Regions from separate parts of the Klebsiella sp. CSG-1 genome, predicted to be linked through region 1. Evidence: predicted binding sites of a transcription regulator. Region 1 holds the regulator's gene; each other region holds the start of a gene.
What was found. Region 1 encodes PurR, which represses purine synthesis genes. Its sites were predicted from a motif close to CANGCAAACGTTTGCNTG; they were not measured.

Region 1 (7,341 bases):
AAAGATCGTTGCCCAGGTCGTAATGTTCTTTGCCGACAATCCAGGAGCGCTTTTTACTTTGTAGATTGAACAGGCGAGCGCCTGCGATGCGAAGCGTATCTTTCAGATGGTGAGGGAGCTGATTTTCCAGCCCGGCACGGAGTACTTTATGGAAGAATATATCCAGCCGTTCGCAATCCCACCAGCCGTCCATATAACTCTCACCTAACCCCAGCGACCCTTCCTGTAAAACACGTTTAAAGAAGAGCGGATTGTTAATCCGCAGATCGGAGGGTGCGGTGCCATTAACCTCAATGCCCGCGCGACCGAGCAATTCGGTTGCAATTCGGTACCAGTCGTCGTTTGGTACGCTTACTTCTTCTATACACGATGAACTCATAGCTTCTCCATCACGCCCAAGTGATCAGAACCTTAAAACAGCGTAGACGCTTTTTTGGCTTTGTGAGAAATCTCACGGAATATCCGTGAAGCTGCTATCCGACGTAGAACAGAGGAAGGGCGATAACCCTTGCCGAAAGGCCTTCCATGGTGAAACGGGATGCATCCTGCTCCCGTTAATCTTAAAAAATATTTTATTTATGTGAAGCCGGTTCAGTATAGGCCGCTGAAATCAGGCTTTCAATAAAAATATATTAGCAGGCTAATTACTGAGCCTTAACATCACTGAAACGCGTTTATGCATGAGACGATTCGGTAGTCAGGCAAACGCTGTGACGCTGCATAAAATAACCCAGCCCGGCCAGCACGATAGAGACCAGCATCACGCTGGTGGTAGTGAGCAGCGGCGTGGCAATCAGCGCGGAAACCAGCAGACTGGTCAGGAAGCACAGACCAAGCTGCAGCGTGTTCTGCAGCGCGGCGGCACGACCGGTCGCCTGCGGGAACGGCTTCAGCGCCTGGGCGACAACAATCGGGTAGATCCCGCCATTGACAATGGCCATCACGCAGAAGGGAATCATCACCGCAATAATTGAGACATCTTCAACCAGACCAACCATCCAGGTGGCAGCCACGCTGACGGCGAAAATCACCAGCAGCCAGGGCAGCAGCTGTTGGCCTTGCCATTTCTGCAGCGCCGCGCGGCATCCATAGCCACCGATTAAAAAGGCGATTGTCTGCGGAACATAGCTAAGACCGATAGCGGTCGGGCTGTAGCCCATCTCATGGAGAATAAACGGCGACCCGGTTAACCAGGCAAAAAAGCTGGCGGAGCAGGCGGCGTAAATCAGCACGTTGCCGCTGTATTCGCGCGAGCGCAGCAGCGTCAGAAAGGTCAGCTTCTCGCGGACGTCACCCTGCGGCCTGACGACCGGCTTCAGGCGCAGGGCGGGCACCATCAGCAGCAGGGCGATGGCAAAAAGGGTGGCAAAAATGGCCTGCCATTCCAGATGGGCAAGCAGCCAGCTGCCGAGCAACGGCGCCAGAGCCGGCGATAAACCCACCAGCGGCATAATGGTGGCGAAAATACGGTTAGTGCGCTGAGCTGGATAATAATCGGTGACCATCGCCTGCCAGGTCACCGCCGCCGCGCAGACGCCGATCGCCTGGATAAAGCGCAGCACCAGCATCAGAGTGGCGTCACGCACCCACAGCATTCCCAGACAGCTGATAGCGAAGATCGCCAGCCCGGTTAGCAGAATCGGTTTACGTCCGTAGCGGTCCGAGAGCGGGCCCCAGAACAGCTGCCCGATGGCGAAGCCGGCGAGGAACAGGCTCAGACTGGCGCTGACCGACGCTGCAGAAGTATTGAGATCTTGCTGGATGGCCGAAAAGGCCGGCAGATACATGTCGGTAGCGAGGAAACCCAGCACGCTGAGTCCCGCCAGCCACACTAAAAATCCTTTCCCGGGTTGTTGCATAACATTCTCTTATAGATGCAGGTATGATGCCGCAGAGTGTAGGGAGTGCATTCTGGCTTGTGAAACGCTAATATTTGCTACATGCGTTCAAAATTTTTGCAGGCAGAATATGTGGTCCGAATACTCACTCGAAGTTGTTGATGCTGTCGCCCGCAACGGCAGCTTTAGCGCCGCGGCGCAGGAGCTGCACCGCGTACCTTCGGCGGTCAGTTATACCGTACGTCAGCTGGAGGAGTGGCTGGCGGTACCGCTTTTTGAACGCCGCCATCGCGATGTCGAATTGACCACCGCCGGGCTCTGGTTTTTACAGGAAGGACGATCTGTTATCAAAAAAATGCAGATCACCCGCCAGCAGTGTCAGCAGATAGCCAACGGCTGGCGTGGTCAGCTGTCGATAGCCGTGGATGACATTGTTAAACCGGCCCGTATGCGCCAGATGATTGTTGATTTTTATCGTCACTTTCCCGATGTCGAGCTGATTGTTTTTCAGGAGGTTTTCAACGGTGTCTGGGACGCGCTGGCCGACGGACGCGTGGAACTGGCTATCGGGGCAACCCGTTCGATTCCGGTGGGGGGACGCTACGCCTTTCGCGATATGGGGATGTTGAGCTGGCATTGCGTGGTGGCGAGCCATCATCCTCTGGCGCAGATGAGCGGGCCGCTCAGCGATGATGTGTTGCGCAACTGGCCGTCGCTGGTCAGGGAGGACACCTCCCGCTCGCTACCAAAACGCACGACCTGGCTACTGGACAATCAGAAAAGGGTGGTGGTGCCGGACTGGGAATCCTCGGCCACCTGCCTCTCGGCGGGATTGTGCGTAGGGATGGTGCCGAGCCATTTTGCTCGCCCGTGGATTGACCGCGGTGAATGGACCGCGCTGGCGCTGGAAAACCCGTTCCCGGACGCCGCGTGCTGCCTGACCTGGCAGCAGAGCGACACGTCACCGGCGCTGTCGTGGCTACTGGATTATCTGGGGGACAGTGAAACGTTAAACCGGGAGTGGCTGCGGGCGCCGGAGTAACCGGCGCCGCACGGGCGATTAGCGACGGTAGTCGACGAACGGGCCGTCTACGACGGAGCGGCGCTCTACCAGCCGCGGGTGAACCTCGATCGACTGTGACTCTTCGCGCTTGTTGACGATACGATCCATCAGCATATTGAAGGCCGCTTCCCCCAGCGAATCTTTCGGCTGGTGGATGGTGGTCAGCGCCGGGCTGAAATAGCGGGCGTTACGCACGTTATCATACCCGATCAGCGAAATGTCCTGCGGCACGCGTAGCCCCATCTCATCCGCAGCGCAGATTGCGCCCATCGCCATGATGTCGCCGCCGCAGAAGACCGCCGTCGGGCGATGCTGCTGGCTGAGGATCTGCTGCATTGCGCGGTAGCCGGATTCAGGCTCGAAGTCTCCCTGCACAATCCAGCTTTCCGGAACGGCGATCTGCGCTTCTTCCATGGCTTTCATAAAGCCCGCCAGGCGCCCGGCGCCGGTGTTACGCTCCAGCGGACCCGGGATCACGCCGATTTCACGATGGCCGCGTTCCACCAGATAGCGACCGGCCATATAACCGCCCTCAAAGGCGTTATCGATGACCGAATCGGTAAAGTCGGCTTTGGATTCACCCCAGTCCATTACCACCATCGGAATATGGCGGTACTCTTCCAGCATGCTGAGCACCGATTCCGGATATTCAGAACACATAACCAGCAGGCCGTCGACGCGCTTTTGCGCCATCATCGACAGATAGGCCTGCTGCTTTTCGAGATCGTTCCACGCATTGCCCAGAATCAGGGTATAGCCTTTCTGGAAACAGCTCTTTTCTACGGCTTCAATAATCTCAGCGAAATAGGCCGCTTCGCTGCTGGTGGCCAGCAGGCCAATCGATTTGGTGTGATTAACCTTCAGGCTGCGAGCAACGGCACTGGGGGAATAGTGCAGCTCTTTGATCGCCGCCCACACGGCGTTGCGGGTTTCTTCCGCCACGAAACGGGTTTTGTTAATTACATGTGACACTGTTGTAGTGGAAACGTTTGCGCGCTTCGCTACATCTTTAATTGTTGCCATTACTTCTCACTCCAGACCTTGACCTGATCGTCTGATTATCGATACGTAAACGTTTGCCTATACACACCCTGAATACAATTTTCAACATTGCATCACGTCGGGAAAACGACACAGAACGACAGGAAGGGGTCAATGGCCGATACGCTTTCAAATTAGCGTGGGATTTTGTCCGATCTTGCGGCAAAGGGGAAGAGCAAAAATGTGCATCACCCTAAAACATGGAAGATTTTTGCGCTATATTGTGCAAAAATGAGCAAGCTCACTTTTCATGTGGGGATAACTGGGGGAAAAATTGATGGATACAGATTTAAAGTTTTCGCTGACGACAACGATTATTGTCCTGGGTCTGATCGTGGCCGCCGGCCTGACCGCGGTGCTGCACTGATTTATCCGGGGGAGAGGGCTCTTTCCCCCGATGTCCCGCCATTATTATCAATTTCGCAAAAATCTTTTGCCATTTCGTTTACTTTTGTTTTTTTGTGATTGATGTCATGCTTTTGACTTCTGATGAGATACCGTCGCCGATGACGGTCTGCTGGAGTCATTGAATGAAAATCAACTTTCCCTTGTTAGCGCTGGCGATAGGCGCGTTTGGTATTGGCACCACGGAGTTTTCCCCGATGGGGCTGCTGCCGGTGATTGCCAAAGGTGTCGACGTGTCAATTCCGGCGGCGGGAATGCTGATCAGCGCGTATGCGATCGGCGTGATGGTCGGTGCGCCGCTGATGACTTTGCTGCTCTCTCATCGCGCGCGCAGAAATGCGCTGATTTTTCTGATGGCTATCTTTACGCTGGGGAACATTCTCTCCTCAATGGCGCCGGATTACACCACGCTGCTGATTTCGCGCATTATCACCAGTCTTAACCACGGCGCTTTCTTTGGCCTCGGGTCGGTGGTGGCGGCGAGCGTGGTGCCGAAACACAAACAGGCCAGCGCGGTGGCGACCATGTTCATGGGCTTGACTATCGCTAATATTGGCGGCGTTCCGGCGGCGACATGGCTTGGCGAGACCATCGGCTGGCGGATGTCGTTCCTCGCGACGGCAGGTCTGGGGCTGGTGGCGATGGTCAGCCTGTGGTTTTCGTTGCCCAAAGGCAGCGCTGGCGAGCGTCCGAACGTAAAACAGGAGCTCTCGGTGCTGGTTCGTCCGCAGGTGCTCTCCGCATTGCTGACCACCGTGCTGGGGGCCGGCGCGATGTTTACCCTCTATACCTATATTTCACCGGTGCTGCACACCATTACGCACGCCTCACCGCTGTTCGTCACCGCCATGCTGGTGTTGATTGGCGTCGGCTTTTCACTGGGTAACTACCTCGGCGGTAAATTCGCCGACCGTTCCGTCTCCGGGACGCTGAAGGGTTTTCTGCTGCTGCTGATGGTTATCATGCTGGCGATTCCGCTGCTGGCGCAGACGCAGCTGGGAGCCGCAATCAGTATGGTGGTCTGGGGGGCGGCGACCTTCGCCGTGGTTCCACCGCTGCAAATGCGGGTGATGCGAGTGGCTCATGAAGCACCGGGTCTCTCTTCGTCGGTCAATATCGGAGCGTTTAACCTCGGCAATGCGCTGGGTGCGGCAGCCGGTGGCGCGGTGATTTCTGGCGGACTGGGCTATGCCTTTGTGCCGGTGATGGGAGCGATCATTGCCGGTGTGGCGCTGCTGCTGGTGCTGTTCGGCGGGCGTTCGCAGCCGGAAGAGGCGTTGGTCTGACAGTCGGTATATTCGCAGAAGGGTTGCCCCTTCTGCGTTAGCGTTTTAGGCCGCCAGATTGGCTGCCACAAACTTCCAGTTTACCAGCGCCCAGAAGTGCGCCAGATAGTCAGGACGGGCGTTGCGGTAGTCGATGTAATAGGCATGTTCCCAGACATCCACGGTCAGCAGCGGTTTGGCGTCGCCGGTCAGCGGCGTGCCAGCGTTGCTGGTGGAGACAATGCTCAGGCTGCCATCGCTATTTTTAACCAGCCATGTCCAGCCTGCGCCAAAGTTCTTCGCTGCCGCGTCGGTAAACTTCGCTTTGAACTCTGCGAAGCTGCCGAAGGATTGATTGATGGCGGCTGCCAGCTCACCTTCCGGCTCGCCGCCCGCATTCGGCGCGAGGCAGTTCCAGTAGAAAGTATGGTTCCAGACCTGGGCCGCATTGTTAAAGATGCCGCCTTCAGAAGCGCGGACGATCGCTTCTAAAGATTGACCTTCAAACGCGGTGCCTTTGATCAGGTTGTTGAGGTTGGTGACATAGGCCTGGTGATGTTTGCCGTAGTGGTATTCCAGGGTTTCTGCGGAAATGTGCGGCGCCAGGGCGTCTTTTGCATACGGTAATGCAGGTAATTCAAACGACATTGTTACTCTCCTTATAACTTCTTGTTTTCTAGCTCACATTCAAAGGATGTTTTACCATCCAGAACAGCATGTACTGTCCCTCGCCGGGGCGAGTGCAACAGGTTTTTATTGTGATCGGAATGCTAACACTTGCAGAAGGGAGTTAAAAGCCTTGCAATGATAAAGGGTATATTTAACAAACTTACCCGGCTAAGCCTTCGCCGGAGCGCAAGGCATCGCATTTCAACAGGGCAGGTTGATCGCTGTTGCCGTTGAAATATAAAGTGATTAGTGAATATCCATTTTGCAGAGGTCTGTTTTGTCTAACATAGTCTATCGCCAGGCGACTCTGGCCGACGTCGAACGCTGTTTTGAAATTGAAACGACCGCATATGAAGGGGATGAAGCGGCCACTCGTGAAAAGATTGCCACCCGAATCCAGCAGTACCCGGAAGGATTTCTTTGCATGGAACGGCAAGGAGAGGTCATTGGCTTCATTAATTCAGGGTGTGCGTGGGAAGTCGTGATGTCGGATGAAGCCTTCAAGGAGCTGGTCGGGCACGATCCTCGCGCGCCGAATGTCGTGATTATGTCTGTCGTCGTTGATCCTGAACACCAGGGAAAAGGGTATTCGACTGCTCTGATGGAGCGCTTTATCCGGCAGATGGCGCAGGCGCAAAAGAGCGCCATTCACCTGATGTGCAAAGACCGACACGTGGCCCTGTATGAGAGATTTGGTTTTCGCTACGAGCGGCCTTCCGCCTCGGATCATGGCGGCATGTCCTGGCATGAGATGAGCCTGACATTATAGTGAGGAGAGTTGACCTGCCGCAGACGCGGCAGGTCAGGCTCAGCGAATGGTTTTGGGGGTCATCACCCGGCGTGCGCCGACATAGTGGCGAATCCAGTAATCTTCGCTTAATGAGGTGATCTGGATGTCGCGGCCGGTACGCGGCGACTGAATAAACTTGCCGTTGCCAACGTAAACGCCGACGTGATCGGCGGTGCCGCGCCCACGGGTGCGGAAGAAGACCAGATCGCCGCTCTGCAGCTCGCCGCGATCGACCGGACGGGCATCGCGCAGATGATACATCTCATTGGC
Region 2 (7,341 bases), on a different contig from region 1:
TGGCATAGCAAACCGCCAGTAGCGTTCGCTAAATTGTCGTCCTGCGGATATAACAAAGCCAGGCACAGGCCTGGCTTTGTTATGGAATAAGGCGGTGCCTAACTCGACGTTTCGCCCGATGGTTGATAAAGCAAAGCTGTTATCAGAAGTTGGACGGCAGGCACCTTGTTGTGCGTCATTCGAAGTTTATGTAGCGCGTCCCGAAGGGGCTGACATAAGAAGGTGAATGAGCCACTGCGTATTATTATGCATTAACTATGCCACATAGCAAAACAAATTATTAACACAATGAAATATAATGAATTTATAGCATTTTACCCGCACCATGGTCGCGATGCTTTTTTAACCAGAGTGTCGCTATTTAGCAACACATAGTGACCTGTTTTCCCACCTCATTAGAAATCAATAAGTTAAATGTCTCCAATTAGCGACACCCCTCACCGGCGTTTGTCGGCAATTCCCGACACCTTCAGGCGACCGCCGTCACAAACGAAAAGCCCCCGCTCAAAGGCGGGGGCCTGATACATTACGCTTCAGCCGGGAAGGCTTTGCGAACGCGGCGGATCCTGCACAACTCGCCGGATATTAACCCAGCTGTTTACGTGCGTTGCGGAAGATACGCATCCACGGGCTATCCTCGCCCCAGTTTTCCGGGTGCCAGGAGTTAGCCACCGTGCGGAATACGCGTTCAGGATGCGGCATCATGATCGTCGCACGACCGCTTTCGCTGGTCACGGCGGTGATCCCGTTCGGTGAACCGTTCGGGTTAGCCGGATAGCTCTCCGTCACCTTACCGAAGTTATCGACAAAGCGCAGCGCCACCAGACCTTTGCTCTCCAGCTGGGCCAGATGCGCGCTGTCACGCACTTCCACCTGCCCTTCACCGTGAGAAACGGCAATCGGCATCATCGAACCGGCCATGCCCTGCAGCAGCAGAGACGGGCTTTGCGTGACTTCAACCAGGCTGAAGCGCGCTTCAAAACGGTCGGAATAGTTACGCACAAAGCGCGGCCACAGGTCGCTTCCCGGGATCAGCTCACGCAGGTTGGACATCATCTGACAACCATTACACACGCCCAGCGCCAGCGTCTGCGGACGGTGGAAGAAGGTGGCAAACTCATCGCGCACCCGCTCGTTGAACAGAATGGATTTCGCCCAGCCTTCGCCGGCGCCTAACACGTCGCCATAGGAGAAGCCGCCGCAGGCAACCAGCGCCTGGAAATCAGCCAGCCCGGTACGTCCCGCCAGCAGGTCGCTCATATGCACGTCAATCGCATCAAAGCCCGCGCGGTGGAACGCTGCCGCCATCTCAACGTGGGAGTTAACGCCTTGCTCACGCAGTACCGCCACCTTCGGACGCGCGCCGGTGGCGATGTACGGTGCGGCAATGTCTTCGTTGATATCGAAGGAGAGCTTCACGTTAAGGCCCGGATCGTCCTCACGACGTTTCGCTTCGTGCTCGCTATCGGCGCACTCCGGATTGTCGCGCAGGCGCTGCATCTGCCAGGTGGTTTCTGCCCACCAGATACGCAGCGTGGTGCGGCTTTCGCTGAACACCGGATGCCCTTCGGCGGTGATGACAAAGCGGTCACCTTCCGTCGCCTGGCCCAGATAGTGGACACAGTCCGCCAGGCCGTGAGAAGCCAGCAGCGCTTCAACCGCTTCGCGATCCGCGGCACGCACCTGGATAACCGCCCCCAGCTCTTCGTTAAACAGCGCCGCCAGACGATCGTCGCCCAACGCGGCGATATCTGCCGTCAGGCCGCAGTGGCCGGTAAAGGCCATCTCAGCCAGGGTGACCAGCAGGCCGCCGTCAGAGCGATCGTGGTAAGCCAGCAGCTTACGATCGGCCACCAGCGCCTGCATCGCATCCCAGAAGCCTTTCAGCTGTGCGACATCGCGCACGTCGGCCGGAACATCGCCCAGTTGACGGTAAACCTGCGCCAGCGCGGTGGCACCGAGCGCGTTACGGCCTTTACCTAAATCAATCAGCAGCAGGGCGTTATCTTCCGTGGAGAGCTGTGGCGTCACGGTATGGCGCACATCTTCCACGCGAGCAAAGGCGGAAATCACCAGCGACAGCGGCGAAGTCATCTCGCGCTGCTCGCTGCCTTCCTGCCAGCGGGTTTTCATCGACATCGAGTCTTTACCCACCGGAATGGTCAGTCCCAGAGCCGGACACAGCTCTTCGCCAACCGCTTTTACCGCTTCATACAGACCGGCATCTTCACCCGGGTGACCGGCCGCGGCCATCCAGTTTGCGGAAAGTTTCACGCGATTCAACGCGCCAATTTGCGTTGCCGCGACGTTGGTCAGCGCTTCACCGACGGCCAGGCGAGCGGAGGCGGCAAAGTCCAGCAGCGCAACCGGCGCACGTTCGCCAATAGCCATCGCTTCGCCGTAGTAGCTATCGAGGCTGGCGGTGGTTACCGCGCAGTTCGCTACCGGGATCTGCCAGGGGCCGACCATCTGATCGCGCGCTACCATCCCGGTCACGGTACGGTCGCCGATGGTGACGAGGAAGGTTTTCTCCGCAACCGCCGGCAAATGCAGCACGCGATTCACCGCGTCGGCGAGAGTGATATCCTGGCGATCCAGCGCATCACCTTTCACTTTCAGGGTCTGCACATCGCGGGTCATTTTCGGCGTTTTACCCAGCAGTACATCCAGCGGCAGGTCGATCGGCTGGTCGTTGAAGTGAGCATCGCTCATGTTCAGATGCAGTTCTTCGGTGGCTTCGCCGATCACCGCGTACGGTGCGCGCTCGCGGCGGCACAGCTCGTCAAACAGCGGCAGCTGTTCCGGCGCGACCGCCAGCACATAGCGTTCCTGGGATTCGTTACACCAGATTTCCAGCGGGCTCATTCCCGGCTCATCGCTCAGAATATCGCGCAGCTGGAATTTACCGCCGCGACCGCCGTCGCTGACCAGTTCCGGCATGGCATTAGACAGGCCGCCGGCGCCGACGTCGTGGATAAACAAAATCGGGTTCGCCTCGCCCAGCTGCCAGCAGCGGTCGATCACTTCCTGGCAGCGGCGTTCCATTTCCGGGTTATCGCGCTGTACAGAGGCAAAATCGAGATCCGCGTCGGACTGGCCGGATGCCATCGAAGAGGCTGCCCCGCCGCCCAGGCCGATATTCATCGCCGGGCCGCCGAGGACAATCAGTTTCGCCCCAACGGTAATTTCGCCTTTCTGCACGTGCTCGCCGCGGATGTTACCAATACCGCCCGCCAGCATGATCGGCTTGTGGTACCCGCGCAGCTCTTCGCCATTGTGGCTGGTCACTTTTTCTTCATAGGTACGGAAATAGCCATTCAGCGCCGGACGACCGAATTCGTTGTTAAACGCGGCGCCGCCCAGCGGGCCGTCGGTCATGATATCCAGCGCGGTCACAATGCGCTCCGGCTTACCGAAATCTTCTTCCCACGGCTGTTCAAAGCCGGGAATCCGCAGGTTAGAGACCGAGAAACCGACCAGACCGGCTTTCGGTTTCGCGCCGCGACCGGTTGCCCCTTCATCGCGGATTTCACCGCCGGAGCCGGTCGCCGCACCCGGCCAGGGAGAGATGGCCGTCGGGTGGTTGTGCGTTTCCACTTTCATCAGGATATGGGCGTCTTCCTGATGGTAGTCATAGCGGCCTTTTTCGCGATCGGCGAAGAAGCGCCCTACCTGAGAACCTTCCATGACCGCGGCGTTGTCTTTATAGGCGGACAGGACGTAGTCCGGGGTCTTCTCAAAGGTGTTTTTGATCATCTTAAACAGCGACTTCGGCTGCTGTTCGCCATCGATGACCCAGTCGGCGTTAAAAATCTTGTGGCGGCAGTGCTCGGAGTTCGCCTGGGCGAACATATACAGTTCGATGTCGTTCGGGTTACGACCAAGCTTGTTAAACGCATCCTGCAGATAGTCGATTTCGTCTTCCGCCAGCGCCAGCCCCAGACGGAGGTTGGCGTCAATCAGCGCCTGACGTCCCTGCCCCAACAGATCGACGCTGGTCACCGGCGTCGGTTGATGCTGAGCAAACAGCTTTTCGCCCTCTTCCAGCGCGTCAAAGACGCTTTCCATCATCCGGTCATGGAGTTCACTCGCGACAGCCGCCCATTGTTCTTCGCTCAGCGTACTGGCTTCCACATAGTACGCCACGCCGCGTTCAAGACGCACTACCTGCGACAGGCCGCAGTTATGGGCAATATCGGTAGCTTTAGAAGACCAGGGGGAGATGGTGCCAGGGCGGGGGGTGACGAGCAGTAATTTACCGGTTGGGGTATGGCTGTTTAAGTTTGGGCCATACTTGAGCAGTCGTACCAGCCTCTCACGTTCATCACCGCTTAACGGCGCGTTCAGTTCGGCAAAATGAACATACTCTGCATATATTGTGCTAACCGGCAGGTTGGCCGCCTGGAAACGTGCCAGCAGTTTATTAACACGAAATGCCGACAGTGCAGGTGAACCACGCAAAATTTCCATCATAAGTCTCTCGTCTTCGCAGCTTTCAATATGAGCCAGGGGGGAAACGGGCGCCATTATAGTGAATCCTGAGCCTCGACGAAACCGTTTGCGTGGAAATAAAATCATTCCCCTGGTTTATCAATTAATGTGACCTTCCTCGCGAATAAGTTGCCAACTGACGCATTCTTAAGCAAAATGCCGCTCATTCGAGGACTCTCTTTTAACTTTTCCGCTAATAGCCTGCTGAGGAACACAGAGCTGCAGAAGATTAACTCTCTGAAAAAATTAAAGATTAATTATCTGCTCATCGGCATTGTGACCTTATTGCTGGCGGCCGCCCTGTGGCCGTCGATCCCATGGTCAGGAAAGCCGGAGAACCGTGTCGCCGCAATTATGGCGCGCGGTGAGCTGCGCGTTAGCACCATCAATTCGCCGCTCACCTTCGCGACCATCAATAACAAGACCTACGGGCTGGATTACGAGCTGGCGGAACAGTTTGCCGATTACCTCGGCGTCAGGCTGAAGGTGACCGTCCGCCAGAATATCAGTCAGCTGTTTGATGACCTGGATAACGGTCATGCCGATATGTTAGCGGCCGGGCTGGTCTACAACTCAGAACGGGTCAAAAACTATCAGGCCGGACCGGGCTACTATTCGGTGTCGCAGCAGCTGGTCTACCGGGTGGGCAACACGCGCCCACGCAGCCTCGCTAACCTCACGGCAGAACAGCTGGTGATTGCCCCGGGCCATGTCGCCATTAACGACCTGCAGACGCTGAAAGGAAATAAATACCCGGATCTCGGCTGGCGCGTGGATGAAAAACGCGGGACGACAGCGCTGATGCAGGCGGTTATCGATGGCGAAGTGGATTACACCATCGCAGATTCGGTGGCGATTAGCCTGTTCCAGCGCGTGCATCCGGAACTGGCGGTTGCTCTGGATATCAGCGATGAACAGCCGGTGACCTGGTTTAGCGCCAGGAGCGAGGACAACTCGCTCTCCGCGGCGATGCTGGATTTCTTCAACAACATGAATGAAGACGGCACCCTGGCGCGACTGGAAGAAAAATACCTCGGACACGGCAACGATTTCGATTATGTCGACACCCGGACGTTCCTGCGCGCCGTCGATAATATTCTGCCGGACCTCCAGCCGATGTTTGAAAAATATGCGCGCCAGATCGACTGGCGCCTGCTGGCGGCCATTTCCTGGCAGGAGTCACACTGGGATCCGCAGGCCACTTCGCCCACCGGGGTACGCGGCATGATGATGCTGACCCGCAATACCGCGCAGAGCCTGGGATTAACCGATCGTACCGATGCGGAGCAGAGCCTTAGCGGCGGTATGCGCTACTTGCAGGATATGATGAATAAAATCCCGGACTCGGTCCCCAAAGATGAACGCATCTGGTTTGCGCTGGCGGCTTACAATATGGGGTACGCCCATATTCTGGACGCCATCTCGCTGACCAAAAAACAGAAGGGCAATCCCGACAGCTGGGCGGACGTGAAGCAGCGCCTGCCGCTGCTCAGTCAGAAACCGTATTACAGCCGGCTGAAATATGGCTACGCCCGCGGTCATGAGGCATACGCCTACGTCGAGAACATCCGCAAATACCACATCAGCCTGGTGGGCTACCTGTCGGAGAAAGAGAGGAAGGATGAACAGCGGCTGGCGCTTGCCGGGGACTATCCGGCGGTGATGCCGGATGAACTGGATAAAGAACAGCGGGCGCTCCCCTTTTTCCAGTTTCGCGCGGAATCGTTAGTCGACAACACCAGACTGAAGATTCCCGGATTGGGGCACTAAGCGCCTTCGACCCGACGCGCCTTTTTTAAGGCTTTTTTCTCTTCCCGCCGCCAGCGGAAAAATTCGCTGAGCATGCCTGAGCACGACTCCGCCAGAATCCCCTCACTGATCTCCACCCGATGATTCATCCCCGGATGGTGCAGGACATCCATTAGCGAGCCGGCCGCGCCGGTTTTTGCATCCCGGGCACCAAATACCAGCCGCGAAATCCGGCTATGCACCATTGCCCCCGCGCACATCACACAGGGTTCGAGCGTGACATACAGCGTCGCGTCAATCAGGCGATAGTTTTGCAGTACCAGTCCCCCCTGACGCAGGGCCATAATTTCGGCATGCGCCGTAGGATCGTGACGCCCGATAGGTCGGTTCCACCCCTCGCCGATAACCTGATTGTTGTGCACCAGCACGGCGCCAACCGGCACTTCGCCCTCTTCCCAGGCGCGTTTAGCCAGCGTCAGGGCGTGACGCATCCAGTATTCATCGTTCAGTTCATGGTCAGACAAAACGGGCACTCCTGCGGAAAAAGCGGGCCGCATTATACATGGCCGACAGACATTGCACACTATTCTAACTGGTGGAGATCGCCCTGCGGGGTGACCCGCCAGCGGTGCTGGCAAAAATGAAGCAGCGGATTATCCTGCTCGCTATCGCTATAGCCGCTGTACAGCTGCAGCGGCGCACCGATCTTCTGCTCCAGTTGCACCACCTTTTCATGACCCAGACAGCGTAGCGACAGCCCCCAGCCTCCGCAGCGACGTTCCATCCGACTGGCGATGATGTTCACCCTGGGCAACCAGGCGGTATCCCCGTAGACCTGTTCCACCAGCGATTGCGGCGATCCGGTAATCAGCCAGACCTCAGCATCGCGCCGGGTAAGGTAGTCCGACAACCGGGCCTGCACCACCGGAAAGGCCGTCACGCGCTGGCGAAACCAGCGGACAAAATCGGCCTCAAGGCGTTTTAACCGGCGCTCACTGCGCCCGAAGGTCGATGCCCACAGCAGCAGGCTCATTGGCCAGCGCGCCGCCCGGCCGTTTACCGCCAGTCCTGCCAGGATAACCGGCAACAGCGGTACAACCA
Region 3 (7,341 bases), on a different contig from region 1:
ACGCACCAGGAACACGATGGTGGAGGTATACGGCGCGGAGTTATCCGGCAGACGTTTCAGCCAGTTTTTATCGATACGGCCGCGTTCAGCGATCGCATCAACATCGTAGGCCAGCGCCAGCGTCACGACATCGGCTTCGATACCGTTGATCACCGACGTCGCCTGTTTGCCGGAGCCGCCATGCGACTGGCGAATCACCACATTGTCGCCGGTTTCTTGTTTCCAGTGCGCGCTGAATGCCTTGTTGTACTGTTCGTACAGCTCGCGCGTTGGATCATAAGATACGTTTAATAACTGAATGTCTTTGGCCAGAACGCTGGCGGATGCCAGCAACAGAGTTAACCCAACGCCCCACTTGTTCATCGCACCGCTCTCTTTATGTCGTGTTGTGATGAGTTAAGCGTGCCAGAAAGCGAAACAATGATTAAAGAATAAAAAAAGATTGGCTATAACTTGCGAGTATATGTAAAGCGGAGGGGAATGCTTACCCTCTCCAGGAGAGGAGAGGGTGAGGGCGAGAGGGTTACACTTCTTCCATGCGACCCAGCAGCGCCTGCAGACGATCCTGCCAGCCCTGCAGCTGTTCTCTCAGCTGACCGTTTTCACGCTCCAGCTCTTCACGGCCGTGCTGTGCGCCCTGAACTTCCTGCGCCAGCGTGTTGTTTTTTTCTTTCAGCTCTTCGATTTCCATCTGCAACAGAGTGATGGTATCAATCGCCTGCTGTACTTTTGATTCTAATTTCTCAAACACTTCTAATGACATCGTCATACCTCTCCTGAACTTGCAAGGCGTTGATAGAGTACTATCCCGTACACGTCGTCCTTCAAGCTGCTTCTGCGTTAGCGGGTGCTTCCCGAACACTTACCGAAGTAAGCGGCGAGGATTCATTCGCTTGCCGTTTTGACACATCCCGAATGATGTTGTGTACCTACGCGGTGACGCCTTAACGAAAATAAGCGCACTACAGTGGTCATGCAGTCGATTGTATGAATCCCCGCCTTCCCTGTCCAGCGACAACCCGCGCAGATTGCGGTTTGCAACACTTTTCAGTCTTTACCTGGCGCATTCGGCGCGTTTCTGTGGAAGTTATCCTGCAATTGTTAATCAATGGGTTAACAAAATCCGCCGGAAAAGCGGGGCAAATGTGTCACAACACGCGTTTATGGCGCGAAAACGCTCATTTTCTTGACGCAGCACACACATTTATATTTCGATATTTCTCGTTTTTGTTCGTTAACGATAAATTAACACTATGCCTACAAGGCAGCGTGGTCGTCTATGACCTTCATACATACAATAATCACCACTTCGCTTCAGGATTCGATATGAGCCAAACATCAACATTAAAAGGCCAGTGCATCGCAGAGTTCCTCGGTACCGGGTTGTTGATCTTTTTCGGCGTTGGGTGCGTCGCGGCGCTCAAAGTTGCGGGAGCCAGCTTCGGTCAGTGGGAAATCAGCATCATCTGGGGTCTGGGGGTGGCCATGGCTATCTACCTGACCGCGGGCGTATCCGGTGCGCACCTTAACCCGGCGGTCACTATCGCATTGTGGCTGTTTGCCTGCTTCGACGGGCGTAAAGTTGTTCCTTTTATCATTTCTCAATTCGCAGGCGCCTTTTGCGCCGCGGCGTTAGTTTACGGGCTTTACTACAATCTTTTCTTCGATTTCGAACACAGCCACAATATGGTGCGCGGTAGCGTCGAAAGTCTTGAGCTGGCCGGTATTTTCTCCACTTACCCGAACCCACACATCAATTTTGTGCAGGCTTTCGCGGTAGAAATGGTGATTACCGCTATCCTGATGGGCGTTATCCTGGCACTGACTGATGACGGCAATGGGATTCCGCGTGGTCCGCTGGCGCCGCTACTAATCGGCCTGTTGATTGCGGTTATCGGCGCATCCATGGGACCGCTGACCGGATTTGCCATGAACCCGGCCCGCGACCTCGGACCAAAAACGTTTGCCTGGCTTGCCGGCTGGGGCGACGTCGCCTTCACCGGCGGTAAAGATATTCCTTATTTCCTGGTGCCGCTGTGCGCACCGGTGGTGGGCGCCGCGCTGGGCGCGTTCAGCTATCGTAAGTTGATCGGCCGCCACCTGCCTTGCGACACCTGCGTCGAGGAAGAGAAAGAGAGCACCTCGACTACGCAACACAACGCTTCGCTGTAATCTGACTACGGGACTCATACTATGACCGACAAAAAATATATCGTTGCGCTCGACCAGGGCACCACCAGCTCCCGAGCCGTTGTGATGGATCACGATGCCAATATCGTCAGCGTTTCTCAGCGAGAATTTGAACAAATTTATCCGCATCCAGGCTGGGTTGAGCATGACCCGATGGAGATCTGGGCGTCGCAAAGCTCCACGCTGGTTGAAGTGCTGGCAAAAGCCGATATTAGCTCCGACGAGATCGCCGCAATCGGGATCACTAACCAACGTGAAACCGCCATTGTGTGGGAGCGCGAAACCGGTAAACCGATCTATAACGCTATCGTCTGGCAGTGCCGTCGTACCGCAGAGATCTGTGAACAGCTCAAACGTGACGGCATGGAAGAGTACATTCGCAAGGCCACCGGCCTGGTGGTTGACCCGTACTTCTCCGGCACCAAAGTAAAATGGATTCTCGATCACGTGGAAGGCGCCCGCGAGCGGGCAAAACGCGGCGAACTGCTGTTCGGAACCGTGGATACCTGGCTGGTGTGGAAAATGACCCAGGGCCGCGTCCACGTGACCGACTACACCAACGCCTCGCGTACCATGCTGTTCAACATCCACGAACTGGACTGGGATGACAAGATGCTGGAGGCGCTGGATATTCCGCGCGCCATGCTGCCGGAAGTGCGCAAGTCTTCCGAGGTATACGGTCAAACCAACATCGGTGGTAAAGGCGGCACGCGTATTCCTATCGCCGGTATCGCCGGTGACCAGCAGGCGGCGCTGTTCGGCCAGCTGTGCGTCAAAGAGGGGATGGCAAAAAACACCTACGGCACCGGCTGCTTTATGCTGATGAATACCGGGGAAAAAGCGGTAACCTCCACGCATGGCCTGCTGACCACGATCGGCTGCGGCCCACGCGGGGAAGTGAACTATGCGCTGGAAGGCGCAGTCTTCATGGCCGGCGCCTCCATTCAGTGGCTGCGCGATGAAATGAAGCTTATCAACGACGCCTTCGATTCCGAATATTTCGCCACTAAAGTGAAAGACACCAACGGCGTGTATGTGGTTCCGGCCTTTACCGGTCTCGGCGCGCCATACTGGGACCCGTATGCGCGCGGCGCCATCTTTGGCCTGACGCGCGGGGTGAACGCCAACCATATTATTCGCGCCACGCTGGAGTCTATCGCCTATCAGACACGCGATGTACTGGAAGCGATGCAGGCAGATTCAGGGATTCGTCTGCACGCCCTGCGCGTCGACGGCGGTGCCGTGGCCAACAACTTCCTGATGCAGTTCCAGTCCGATATTCTGGGTACCCGCGTAGAGCGCCCGGAAGTGCGTGAAGTGACGGCGCTGGGCGCCGCTTACCTCGCAGGTCTGGCCGTTGGCTTCTGGCAAAATCTGGATGAGCTGCAGGAGAAAGCGGTGATTGAGCGCGAGTTCCGCCCGGGTATCGAAACCACCGAGCGTAACTACCGCTACAACGGCTGGAAAAAAGCGGTGAAACGCGCGCTGGCGTGGGAAGAACACGAGTAACCGCGACCACAGGACTGTCCCGGTGACGCTACGCTTACCGTGCCTACAGAGTCAGGATTTTGTAGGCACGGTAAGGCGCAAGCCGCCACCGGGCCACTCATCAGCCAAATATCGGCAGCAGCAGATACAGCTTAATCACCAGCGCATTCACGATATCAATAAAGAACGCGCCGACCATCGGCACCACCAGGAACGCCATATGAGACGGGCCAAAGCGGTCGGTGATTGCCTGCATATTGGCAATCGCCGTCGGCGTCGCCCCGAGACCAAAACCACAGTGCCCGGCCGCCAGCACGGCGGCGTCATAGTTTTTCCCCATCATGCGATAGGTCACGAAGACGGCATACAGCGCCATCGCCACCGTCTGGACCGCGAGGATCGCCAGCATCGGCAGCGCCAGCGAAGCCAGTTCCCACAGCTTCAGGCTCATCAGGGCCATGGCAAGGAACAGCGACAGACTAACGTTGCCCAGCACCGATACCGCACGCTCAAACACGCGATAGAAACCTAACAGCGACAGACCGTTGCTGAGGATCACCCCGATAAACAGTACGCAGACAAAAGTGGGCAGTTCAAAGACGGTGCCGGTCAGCAGTTGCGCAACCACCCTCCCTACCGTCAGGCAGATGGCAATTAAGGCGATGCTCTCAATCAGCACCAGCGAGGTGATCATGCGGCCCATATCCGGTTTTTCGAAGGCGGTAGGCGCCAGCTGATCATCCGGCGTTCCGTCAGGTGAAGAAGAGTGTTTAACCAGATAGCGCGCCACCGGGCCGCCAATCAAACCACCCAGCACCAGACCAAAGGTGGCGCACGCCATTGCGACTTCGGTCGCGTTGGCAAAGCCGTAGCGTTCAACAAACAGCTTACTCCACGCCGCGCCGGTGCCATGGCCGCCAGACAGGGTAATTGAGCCTGCCAGCAGACCCATCAGCGGGTCCAGCCCTAACAGCTTCGCCATCCCGATGCCGAGGGCGTTTTGCAGCAGCAACAGTCCCACCACCACAATCAGGAAGGTGCCCACCACTTTGCCGCCGGCCCGCAGGCTGGAGAGGTTAGCGTTCAGACCGATAGTCGCAAAGAACGCCATCATCAGCGGGTCTTTCAGGCTCATATCAAAGTCAATTTCCCAACCCATGCTCTTTTTCAGCACCAGCAGCGCCAGCGCCACCAGCAGGCCGCCCGCGACGGGTTCAGGGATTGTGTATTTTTTCAGGAAGGGGACATTCTGCACGAGTTGTCTGCCCAACAGCAGCACCAATGTTGCGGCAACGAGCGTCGATAAGGTATCGAGATGAAACATAAAAAGAGCTCCTTAAAGGCGCATGATCCATTCACACGCGTCGGTATTCCCGGTGTCGATTACTTCTCATCTTGAGGAATCGGAGGGGGATTTTAAGCAGAACCGCGCAAAAAATGACAGGAAAAGATATTTTGTTTTGATATTGATGCGATCAAGCATACAAAATGTTAATTAATAACCGACCCCGCTGAGTTGTATAAATATTTCTCAGCAAACGCTGGCAAACGTTTGCTTTTGTACTACAGTCCGATAAAATTCCCGCTTTGCCACCTTGGGATTGTTTGTGATGTCCGTTAACACCGCCGAGTCAGAAGCTGCGCAACCGGTTGCGCATAAAACAACCAGCGAATTAATCTACCGCCTCGAAGACCGCCCGCCGCTGCCGCAAACCCTGTTCGCCGCCTTTCAGCATCTGCTGGCGATGTTTGTCGCGGTCATCACGCCGGCGTTGTTAATCTGTCAGGCGCTGGGCCTCCCGGCTCAGGACACGCAGCACATCATCAGCATGTCGCTGTTCGCTTCCGGCGTGGCATCCATTATTCAGATTAAAGCCTGGGGACCCGTCGGTTCCGGCCTGCTCTCTATTCAGGGCACCAGCTTTAACTTCGTCGCCCCGCTGATTATGGGCGGCACCGCGCTGAAAACCGGCGGCGCCGACGTGCCGACGATGATGGCCGCGCTGTTCGGCACCCTGATGCTGGCCAGCTGCACGGAAATGGTCATCTCGCGCGTTCTGCACCTGGCGCGGCGGGTGATTACCCCGCTGGTCTCCGGGGTGGTGGTGATGATTATCGGCCTGTCGCTGATTCAGGTCGGGCTGACCTCCATCGGCGGCGGCTATGCGGCGATGGCCGACCATACCTTCGGCGCGCCGAAAAACCTGCTGCTGGCAGGCATCGTCCTGGCGCTGATCATTATTCTTAACCGCCAGCGCAACCCGTATCTGCGCATCGCGTCGCTGGTTATCGCCATGGCGGCGGGTTACCTGGCGGCCTGGCTGCTGGATATGCTGCCGGCAAATACCGCGCCTGCCAACGATAGCCTGATTACGGTTCCGACCCCGCTCTACTACGGCCTGGGCATCGACTGGAGCCTGCTGCTGCCGCTGATGCTGGTGTTTATGATCACCTCGCTGGAAACCATCGGCGATATCACCGCCACCTCTGACGTGTCGGAGCAGCCGGTCTCCGGTCCGCTGTATATGAAGCGCCTGAAAGGCGGCGTGCTGGCTAACGGCCTGAACTCCTTTGTCTCCGCCGTCTTTAATACCTTCCCGAACTCCTGCTTCGGCCAGAATAACGGCGTAATTCAGTTGACCGGCGTCGCCAGCCGCTATGTCGGCTTCGTGGTGGCGCTGATGCTGATCGTACTGGGCCTGTTCCCGGCAGTCAGCGGCTTTGTCCAGCATATTCCGGAGCCGGTACTCGGCGGCGCAACGCTGGTGATGTTCGGTACTATCGCCGCTTCCGGGGTGCGCATCGTCTCCCGCGAACCGCTCAACCGCCGCGCGATTCTGATTATCGCCCTGTCGCTGGCAGTGGGCCTCGGCGTTTCCCAGCAGCCGCTGATTCTGCAGTTCGCCCCTGACTGGCTGAAGAACCTGCTCTCCTCTGGCATCGCTGCCGGGGGTATCACCGCCATTGTGCTGAATTTAGTGTTCCCGCCAGAGAAGAATTAAACCCGTATCCCCGATGGCGCATTGCCTGACGGGGATAACGGCGGAATATCCCGGATGAGGCCTTCACACCGCCCTCCGGGTATGCCTGAATAAAACGTATCTCCCATCACTCTGTCATTCAAATAAACAACTCCTGTCTTGAGGATTGCGCATAAATCGTGCATAACAGCCCTATGTGCACTTCTCAGGATGGAAGATCATGAAATTTATTGGAAAGCTGATTTTGTGGCTCGCGATCGCCCTACTGGTGGTGGCGATTGCCCTCTATTTCCTGCTCCAGACCCACTGGGGTTCACGTCAGGCCAGCGCCTGGCTGAGCGATGGCACCGGCTGGCAGGTTTCCTTCGATGAGATGGAGCACAGCTTCTCTTCCCCTCTTCACCTGCAGCTGCAAAATGTCACTTTCGGACGCGACGGCAAACCGCCGACGCTGGTCGCTAAAGCGGTGGATATTGGCTTCAGCACCCGCCAGTTCAGCGATCCGCTGCACGCCGACGAGATTGTGCTTAGCGACGGGACGTTAAATCTCTCGCCCTCCTCCGCTTCTTTACCCTTTGCCGCCGACCGTCTGCAGTTGCGCAATATGGCGTTTAACAGCCCGGAAACCGGCTGGGCGCTGAGCGCACAGCGCGTTGACGGCGGCGTCAGCCCCTGGGCGCCG

Region 2: the regulator PurR is predicted to act here: its motif matches at 4,548-4,565, upstream of purL (phosphoribosylformylglycinamidine synthase).
Region 3: the regulator PurR is predicted to act here: its motif matches at 5,220-5,237, upstream of AC007G_RS13995 (nucleobase:cation symporter-2 family protein).

The regions. Positions count from the first base shown of each region.
Region 1 covers NZ_JBWNLD010000009.1:22,312-29,652, reverse strand. Annotated here, with positions in the region: gene cfa (cyclopropane fatty acyl phospholipid synthase) at 1-379, opposite strand, end outside; gene punC (purine nucleoside transporter PunC) at 675-1,859, opposite strand; gene punR (DNA-binding transcriptional activator PunR) at 1,969-2,880, shown strand; gene purR (HTH-type transcriptional repressor PurR) at 2,899-3,924, opposite strand; gene cydH (cytochrome bd-I oxidase subunit CydH) at 4,220-4,309, shown strand; gene AC007G_RS20290 (MFS transporter) at 4,473-5,633, shown strand; gene sodB (superoxide dismutase [Fe]) at 5,679-6,260, opposite strand; gene AC007G_RS20280 (GNAT family N-acetyltransferase) at 6,559-7,050, shown strand; gene AC007G_RS20275 (C40 family peptidase) at 7,090-7,341, opposite strand, start outside.
Region 2 covers NZ_JBWNLD010000013.1:25,352-32,692, reverse strand. Annotated here, with positions in the region: gene purL (phosphoribosylformylglycinamidine synthase) at 586-4,473, opposite strand; gene mltF (membrane-bound lytic murein transglycosylase MltF) at 4,648-6,261, shown strand; gene tadA (tRNA adenosine(34) deaminase TadA) at 6,258-6,764, opposite strand; gene yfhb (phosphatidylglycerophosphatase C) at 6,824-7,341, opposite strand, start outside.
Region 3 covers NZ_JBWNLD010000005.1:146,315-153,655, reverse strand. Annotated here, with positions in the region: gene AC007G_RS14020 (sulfate ABC transporter substrate-binding protein) at 1-363, opposite strand, end outside; gene zapB (septal ring assembly protein ZapB) at 524-769, opposite strand; gene AC007G_RS14010 (MIP/aquaporin family protein) at 1,327-2,172, shown strand; gene glpK (glycerol kinase GlpK) at 2,194-3,699, shown strand; gene gltS (sodium/glutamate symporter) at 3,800-5,002, opposite strand; gene AC007G_RS13995 (nucleobase:cation symporter-2 family protein) at 5,289-6,680, shown strand; partial or broken gene AC007G_RS13990 (AsmA family protein) at 6,880-7,341, shown strand, end outside.